One region of the Streptomyces sp. NPDC046925 genome, then DNA from elsewhere that is predicted to be linked to it. Evidence: riboswitches for the same ligand, from Rfam matches in the RefSeq annotation. Region 1 holds a riboswitch; the other holds the start of a gene.

Region 1 (4,409 bases):
GCGCGGCACGCTCGAGGTACTGGTCGGGGTCGGAGGAGAGGGCGAGCTGGACGGCAGGATCGATTCCGCCGCTGCGGTACTGCGCGGCGGCCATCGAGCCGAGGCCCTGGCGCGCGGAGTTGAGCTTCTCCGTCTTGCGGGCCGCCTCGTCACGCAGCTCGCCCAGGGACTTCTCGGCGTTCTCGGACTTCTCCTTGGCGCCGTTGTACTTCTCGGTGGCGATCTCCGCCTCGCGGTAGAGCGCGTCGACCTTGGACTTCACCTCGGACGGGCTGAGCCGTGGATCCGCGTGTCCCGTGCCGTCGAAGACGGTGGCCGTGGCCGCCCCGGCAAGGGCGATGGTGGCGGCGGTGCGGGCCGTATGGCCACTGAGCGAGCGCTGTCTGGGCTTGCGGTGCGCTGCCACGAAGGGGGGCTCCTTAAGGTTCCGGCGGCAGCCCGCACAGGGGGAGCGGACCGCCGCCGGATTCTCGGCGGTGGTGGCCGACTGCCGCCCCTGGTCCGGACGGCGGTGGGGAGCCGGTCACCTGACGAAGGACGCTAAACCTGGCGGTCACGACTTGGTGACGGATTGTCCGCAACTGACGGAAGTGCGCCGCCGGTGACCGCATGTGACTGCACGATCTGCCGGGCCGGGCGCCCTTCGCGCAGGTGTGTGACCGATGCGGCACTTGCGGCCGACCTGGCTGCGGAGTGGTGATATGACCCGGCTAGGCTCCGGAGCCATGGACGTTCTCACCCATCTCTTCGTCGGCCTGCACATCATCGGCATCGCCTCGCTCCTGGGTGGCTTCCTCACCCAGATGAAGCAGATGGGCCAGGGCACGGCCCGCTTCAACCCGGCGATGCTGCACGGCGCCCTGACGATGCTCGTCACGGGCGTCGTCCTGGTGGGTCTCAACCAGGCGGACGACAACCCGGTCAACAACGTCAAGATCGGCATCAAGATGGCCGTGCTGATCGTGATCCTCGCGCTGGTCTACGTGAAGCGCGACGAGGAGAAGGTGGACAAGGCGATGTTCGGCGCCGTCGGGCTGCTGACCGTCGCGAACATCTTCATCGCGGTGATGTGGACCTGATCCCGCCCCACTGACGTAAAACGGCCCTCCACGCGCGCGTGGAGGGCCGTTTTCGGCAAGCGATGGTTACGCGGGCCGCACCACGCTGTGGATCGGCATGTAGTAGATCGACTCGGTGCGGACGTTCGCACCCGGCTTCGGGGCGTGGATCATCTTGCCGTCGCCGATGTAGATACCGACGTGGCTGATGTCGTCGTAGAAGAAGACCAGGTCACCCGGCTTGGCGTCGGCCGTCTTCACGGTCGTGCCGACCTTCACCTGGTCCCACGTCGTACGCGGCAGGGAGATCCCCGCGGCCTTCCAGGCGTCCTGCGTGAGCCCGGAGCAGTCGTACGAGTCGGGGCCGGTGGCGCCCCACACGTACGGCTTGCCGATCTGCGCCTCCGCGAAGCTGATGACCTTCGCGGCCTTCGTCGCGTAGGCGCCATCCGTGCCGCCGGAGCCCGTGCCGGAGCCGGAGCCGGAGCCGGTGTCGGAACCGGAGCCCGAGTCGGGGGTCTCCTTGTTCTTCTCGCGCTCCTTGGCCGCGGCCTCTTCCGCCGCCTTGCGCTTGGCCTCCGCCTCGGCCTCCTGCTTGCGGGCCAGCTCGGCGGCCTTGCGCTTGGCCGCCTCTTCCTTCTTCTTCTCGATCGCCGCGAGCCGCGCCTTCTCCTCGGCCGTCAGCTCCGAGAGCAGCGTGCGCGCCTTGCCCAGCTTCTCCTGGACGGCCTGCTTGCTCGTCTTGAGGTCGTCCCGTGAGTCGCTCAGCGTCTGAAGGCTCTTGGCGGCCTTCGTGCGCTGCTTCGTCGCGGCGGCCTGCTTCGTCTGGTAGTCGTCGACCGCCTTCTTCTGGCGCGCGGTCAGCCGGTCCGACAGGTGGTTCTGGTCGAAGTACCCCTGCGGGTCGTCGGCCAGCATCATCGTGGCGGTCTCGGAGACGGCGCCGGTGCGGTACTGCGCGGCGGCGAACGAGCCAAGCTCCTGGCGGGCCTCGTTCAGCTTGTCGGTGCGCTCGGCGACGTCGTCGAGCAGGGTGTCGACCTTCTTGCGCTGCTTGTCGGTGCGCTCCTTGGCCGAGTTGTACTTCTGTGTGGCCACACCCGCCTGGTGGTAGAGGTCGTCGACCTTCTTCTGGACCTCTTCGAGGCTGGGCTTCTGCGGTGCGGACGGTGCCGCCTGCGCGCTCTGTGACAGCAGGGCCACGGAGGTGAGGGCCGCCGTCGTGATGCCGAGGGCGGGGGTTGCGCGCAGGGCGGCAATGCGGGTCCGCGGCTTGCGGTGCGACGCCAAGGGAGGCGACTCCTTCCGTAGACCGCCTACCGGGTTAGCTGTCGGGTTCGGGCGGGTGGTTCCGGAAGGTTGCCCTACAGTCCCGTACTGCGTACGGGACCGATTCACCCCAAGTTCATCGTGGGTCCCCGGCTCCGAGGAGATCGAACTCGGCGGAGGCCACCCGTTCCCGGCGGGGTTCGCCGGTGGGAGTACGAGCAGCCCGGGCAGCACGCTAGCCAACTCGTGTGGTCCGTGTGAAGGTTGATGTTCGATATGCCCGATACATTTTCGTTACTTTACGAAGCTCTTGACGTGGGCACGAAGTGCCGAAGCGGAGAGTGATCGTCCGCGAGCAGGGCGTAGGCGAGAGTGACGTGGCCGGAACCCGGGGCGGGTTGTCAGTGCGGCCGCCTAGACTCGGGAGGCGATGAGCAGCCTCTTTGATGACAGCTTCCTGGCGGACCTCAAGCCCTCGCGGGCTTCGGAGGAAGAGCCCCCGCCACCGCCCGAGGACAACACTCCGGAGTCCATTCCGGATGATCTGTTCGACGGGAAGTTCGACGCGCCCGCACCCCGCGACGCGCACTATCGCGGCGGCGCCCCGCGCCCCGTGATCGACCCGGCGGCCCTCCTCGACGGTCTGAACGAGAACCAGCGCGCGGCCGTCGTGCACGCGGACTCCCCGCTGCTCATCGTCGCGGGCGCCGGCTCCGGCAAGACCCGGGTCCTCACGCACCGCATCGCGCACCTCCTGGCCGAGCGGCACGTGCACCCGGGGCAGATCCTGGCGATCACCTTCACGAACAAGGCCGCCGGCGAGATGAAGGAGCGCGTCGAGCAGCTCGTGGGGCCGCGGGCCAACGCGATGTGGGTGTCGACCTTCCACAGCGCGTGCGTCCGCATCCTGCGCCGCGAGTCGAAGAAGCTCGGCTTCACGTCCTCCTTCTCGATCTACGACGCCGCGGACTCCAAGCGCCTGATGGCGCTGGTCTGCCGTGACCTGGACATCGACCCGAAGAAGTTCCCGCCGAAGTCCTTCAGCGCCAAGATCTCCAACCTGAAGAACGAGCTGATCGACGAGGAGACCTTCGCGGGTCAGGCCGCCGACGGCTTCGAGAAGACGCTCGCCCAGGCGTACGCGATGTACCAGTCGCGGCTGCGCGAGGCGAACGCCCTCGACTTCGACGACCTGATCATGACGACGGTCCACATGTTCCGCGCGTTCCCGGACGTCGCCGAGCACTACCGCCGCCGCTTCCGGCACGTGATGGTCGACGAGTACCAGGACACCAACCACGCCCAGTACGCCCTGGTGCGCGAATTGGTCGGCCCCTCCGGGGGCGAGGGGGACGACCCCGCCGAGCTGTGTGTCGTGGGCGACGCCGACCAGTCGATCTACGCCTTCCGCGGCGCCACGATCCGCAACATCCTCCAGTTCGAGGAGGACTACCCGGACGCGACGACGATCCTCCTGGAGCAGAACTACCGCTCCACGCAGACGATCCTCACCGCGGCCAACGCCGTCATCGAGCGCAACGAAAGCCGCCGCCCCAAGAACCTGTGGACCAACGCGGGCGCGGGTGCGGGCATCATCGGCTATGTCGCCGACACCGAGCACGACGAGGCGCAGTTCGTCGCCGACGAGATCGACCGGCTCACCGACGCGGGCGACGCGAAGGCCGGCGACGTCGCGATCTTCTACCGGACGAACGCGCAGTCCCGTGTCTTCGAAGAGATCTTCATCCGCGTCGGCTTGCCCTACAAGGTCGTCGGCGGCGTCCGCTTCTACGAGCGCAAGGAGGTCCGGGACGTCCTCGCGTATCTGCGCGTGCTCGCGAACCCGGAGGACTCCGTCCCGCTGCGGCGCATTCTGAACGTCCCCAAGAGGGGCATCGGTGACCGCGCCGAGGCGATGATCGACGCGCTCTCGCAGCGCGAGAAGATCTCCTTCCCGCAGGCGCTGAAGCGCGTCGACGAGGCGTACGGAATGGCGGCCCGCTCGGCGAACGCCGTCAAGCGTTTCAACACGCTGATGGAGGAGCTGCGGACCATCGTCGAGTCCGGCGCGGGCCCCGCCGT
Region 2 (4,409 bases), on a different contig from region 1:
CGAAGCCACCGACGAGGACGACGAGGAGGCGGCGAAGTGACCGAGGCCGCGACGATGCAGTTCCACCCGCAGCCCCAGGCGGGCGCCGCCAGGCCGTGGGCCTTCCCCGCGCCCGAGCGCGCCACCCTGGACAACGGCCTCACCGTGCTGCGCTGCCACCGCCCCGGCCAGCAGGTCGTCGCCGTGGAGATCCACCTGGAGGCGCCGCTCGAAGCCGAGCCCGCGGGCCTCGACGGCGTCGCCACGATCATGGCGAGGGCCTTCAACGAAGGCACCGACAAGCACTCCGCCGAGGACTTCGCCGCCGAACTCGACCGCTGCGGCGCCACCATGGACGCGCACGCCGACCACCCCGGCGTCCGGGTCTCCCTGGAGGTCCCGGTCTCCCGCCTCCCGAAGGCGCTCGGCCTGCTCTCCGACGCCCTGCGCGCCCCCGCCTTCGCGGACAGCGAGATCGAACGCCTCGTACGCAACCGCCTGGACGAGATCCCGCACGAGGCCGCCAACCCGGCGCGCCGCGCCGCCAAGGAGCTCTCCCGGCAGCTGTTCCCGGCCACGTCGCGCATGTCGCGGCCCCGCCAGGGCACCGAGGAGACGGTCACGGCCATCGACTCGGCCGCGGTGCGCGCCTTCTACGAGAAGCACGTGCGGCCCGCCACGGCGACCGCCGTCGTCGTGGGCGACCTCACCGGCACCGACCTGGACGCCGTCCTCGCCGACACCATCGGCTCCTGGACCGGCGGCACGGCGCAGCCGCGTCCGGTGCCGCCGGTGACCGCCGACGACACCGGGCGTGTCGTGATCGTCGACCGCCCCGGCGCCGTCCAGACGCAGCTGCTCATCGGACGCGTGGGACCGGACAGGCACGACCGCGTCTGGCCCGCCCAGGTGCTCGGCACGTACTGCCTCGGCGGCACCCTCACCTCGCGCCTGGACCGCGTCCTGCGCGAGGAGAAGGGATACACCTACGGCGTACGGTCGTTCGCCCAGGTCCTGCGTTCGGCTCCGGACGGCACGGGCGCAGCGATGCTGGCCATCAGCGGCTCCGTGGACACCGAGTCCACGGGACCGGCGCTCGACGACCTGTGGAAGGTCCTGCGCACCCTCGCCGCCGAGGGCCTCACGGACGCCGAGCGTGACGTCGCCGTGCAGAACCTGGTGGGCGTGGCCCCGCTCAAGTACGAGATGGCGGCCTCCGTGGCGGCCACCCTCGCCGACCAGGTCGAGCAGCACCTGCCCGACGACTTCCAGGCGCAGCTGTACCGCCAGTTGGCCGCGACCGGCACCGTGGAGGCCACCGCCGCCGTGGTGAGCGCCTTCCCCGTGGACCGGCTCGTGACGGTGCTCGTCGGTGACGCCTCGCAGATCGAGGAGCCCGTCAGGGCGCTCGGCATCGGCGAAGTGAGTGTCGTCACCGGCTGAGCACGGTGACAGCCTGAGTGACAGTCAGGACATATCGGGACCCCGGTGGCTGGAATTGGCCACCGGGGTCCTCATTTGTCCGAATTGGTATGGAGGTTACGTGTCTGCCCTGTGGCGTGCGCTACAAAAGCTCTGATCCGTTTGTCGTTTGAAAGACGCCACGCTTAGCGTCTGGTCCGGCTGTTCGTCATGCAGTACGCCGCACCCGCGGCACCGGACAGTCATCGCCGAGTCCCCGTACGGCGCGAGCCAGGGGAGCCGGGGACCCACATGTCCCCTTGGGGTGAATCGGGAACCTTGCCGTGAGGCGAGGGACTCGTAGGAGACCTTCCTGCTCCGAACCCGTCAGCTAACCCGGTAGGCGAGAGGGAAGGAAAGGACCAGCCGCTTCATGGCGTTCACCCGTGCCACCGGGAAGCACCGTCGCCCGAGCCGCCTCACGCGCACGACCGCGAATGTGGCGGGCGTCGCCGCACTGACCACCACCGGTGTCATCGGAGGCCTGGCCGCTCCGGCGCTCGCCGCCGACGACGCGGTGGCTCTCGAGCACACCGGCCTCACCCAGGCTGTCTCCGTCGGCGACTCGCTCGCCGCGAGCATCGACGCGCAGGCCACCGCGCAGCAGGAGGCCGCCGACGCCGCCGCGGCCGCCAAGAAGGCCGAAGAGGCCGCCAAGAAGAAGGCCGAGGAGGCCAAGCGCAAGGCCGAGGCCGAGGCGAAGGCCAAGGCCAAGAAGGAGCGCGAGGCCAAGGAGCGCGCCGCCCGCGAGGCCGAGCGCAAGCGCCTGAACACCTACGTCTCCCCGATCTCCGGCTCGTACGTCTCCACGGGCTACCAGACCGGCGGCGCCATGTGGTCCTCCGGCAGCCACACCGGCGTCGACTTCCACGCCGCGTCCGGTACCTCGGTCCACGCGGTCGGCTCCGGCACCGTCGTCGAGGCCGGCTGGGGCGGCGCCTACGGCAACAACGTGGTCATCAAGATGAACGACGGCACGTACACCCAGTACGGCCACATGTCGTCCCTCGGTGTCACCGTCGGCCAGGCGGTCACGCCGGGCCAGCAGATAGGCCTCTCGGGCTCCACCGGCAACTCCAGCGGCCCGCACCTGCACTTCGAGGCCCGCACCGGCGAGGACTACGGCACGGACATCGACCCGGTCTCGTACCTCCGCTCGCACGGCGTCAACGTCTGACCCACGGCGGTTCGCGCGACGCGCACCTGATTCACCGAAAGCCCCGGCTCATCGCGAGCCGGGGCTTTCGCCGTTCCCCGCCGCCTTTGGTCACGCATCACCTTTGGCCAAAAGTATCCATGGATTCTGGCCAGCCGTCGGAAATGCAGCCGCTCTGCAATAGAGTCACTGAAAAAGCGTCGGTCGACCGCGTTTCGCGGGGATTAAGGCGGAGGTCAGCTCATGCGCATTCCCGCGCACTCGGTGTGCACGGCCATCCGGGACGACATCGTCTCCGGTGTCTACGAACGGGGCGGCCGGCTCACCGAGGAACTGCTCGCGCGCCGCTACGGAGTCTCCCGCGTCCCCGTGCGCGAGGCCCTGCGCACCCTGGAGGCCGAGGGCTTCGTCGTCACGCGCCGGCACGCGGGCGCCTGCGTCGCCGAGCCCACCGAGCAGGAGGCCGCCGACCTCCTGGAGATGCGCGTGCTCCTGGAGCCGCTCGGCGCCGCCCGCGCCGCACAGCGCCGCACGGAGGCGCACCTGAAGGTCCTGCGCGGCCTCGTCAGGCTCGGCCAGGAGCGTTCCCGGCGCGGCCAGAGCGAGGATCTGCGCTCGCTGAGCGGCTGGTTCCACGAGACGCTCGCCCAGTCGTCCGGCAGCCCCGGCCTCACGGCGCTGCTCACCCAGCTCCGCCACAAGATCGCCTGGATGTACGTCGTCGAGGGCCCGGCCGCTCCCGCGGAGTCCTGGGCGGAGCACGCCGCGATCGTCGACGCGGTCGCCCGCGGGGACGCGGAACGGGCCAGGTCGCTCGCCGCGGCCCACGCGGAACGGTCGACGGCCGCGCACAGGCCGCGCTTTTCTCCGGTTCCGCAAGGTCACCGGACCGTGGGCCGTGATCGTGTGAGGGATTCGCAACATGCCGTAAACACGGTGGGCCTCCGGCATTAACAGAGGCGCCGTATACAAAGAAGTGCTATTCGGCGGGGGCGTTATTTCTGCTGCCCGAATTCGGTAAAAGCCCTCGGTATTCGATGGGGTGCGCGGAAACGGCGAAGGGCCCGCCCCGAATTCGGGCAGGCCCTTCGCCGTACGAGTACCGGTCTTTGCTAGACGGTCTCGGGAAGCTCCTCGAGGCCGTCGGCGACCAGCTTCGCCAGACGGTCGAGAGCGGCGTCCGCACCCTCGGCGTCGGAGGCGAGCACGATCTCCTCGCCGCCCTGCGCGCCCAGGCCGAGCACGGCGAGCATGGAGGCGGCGTTCACGGGGTTGCCGTCAGCCTTGGCGATCGTCACGGGGACGCCGGCGGCGGTGGCCGCGCGGACGAAGATGGAGGCGGGTCGGGCGTGAAGGCCCTCGGCCCAGCCGACGTTGACGCGGCGCTCAGCCATGTGTTGCTGCCCTTCCGGATGTCTCACAGTTGTCTAGACCAGTGTCTCATGCCGTTGCGCGTGCTCCGCCGGCCGCTGGTCCGTACGGCATCGACCGGTGGTCCTGCCCCGTCGACCGTACGTCCTCGTGCCACGGGCCCGCGTCCCGCCCTTCGACGACTCCTAGCCTGCCCCGGCCGCCGCGCACCCGCGACCCGTACCCTGGCCCCATGACGACCCCGTCGGACCGGCAGGCATATCCCTCCCACTGGGAAGCCGATGTCGTCCTGCGTGACGGAGGCACCGCGCGGATCAGGCCGATCACAGCCGAGGACGCGGACCGCCTCGTCAGCTTCTACGAGCAGGTCTCGGACGAGTCGAAGTACTACCGCTTCTTCGCGCCCTACCCCCGCCTGTCCGCCAAGGACGTCCACCGGTTC

Evidence for each region. A riboswitch is a leader RNA that binds a small molecule or an ion and turns the genes downstream of it on or off. The one in region 1 is predicted to bind cyclic di-AMP.
Region 2: it holds a riboswitch for cyclic di-AMP, as region 1 does, so the genes downstream of both, ABZ906_RS00480 (M23 family metallopeptidase) here and ABZ906_RS34475 (C40 family peptidase) in region 1, are expected to answer to the same signal.

What each region holds. Positions count from the first base shown of each region.
Region 1 covers NZ_JBEYWZ010000011.1:161,908-166,316, forward strand. Annotated here, with positions in the region: gene ABZ906_RS34465 (NlpC/P60 family protein) at 1-406, opposite strand, end outside; gene ABZ906_RS34470 (hypothetical protein) at 726-1,079, shown strand; gene ABZ906_RS34475 (C40 family peptidase) at 1,146-2,348, opposite strand; cyclic di-AMP (ydaO/yuaA leader) riboswitch at 2,356-2,513, opposite strand; gene ABZ906_RS34480 (ATP-dependent DNA helicase) at 2,758-4,409, shown strand, end outside.
Region 2 covers NZ_JBEYWZ010000001.1:119,386-123,794, forward strand. Annotated here, with positions in the region: gene ABZ906_RS00470 (pitrilysin family protein) at 1-40, shown strand, start outside; gene ABZ906_RS00475 (pitrilysin family protein) at 37-1,422, shown strand; cyclic di-AMP (ydaO/yuaA leader) riboswitch at 1,638-1,801, shown strand; gene ABZ906_RS00480 (M23 family metallopeptidase) at 1,814-2,617, shown strand; gene ABZ906_RS00485 (GntR family transcriptional regulator) at 2,840-3,550, shown strand; gene ABZ906_RS00490 (HPr family phosphocarrier protein) at 3,709-3,990, opposite strand; gene ABZ906_RS00495 (GNAT family N-acetyltransferase) at 4,200-4,409, shown strand, end outside.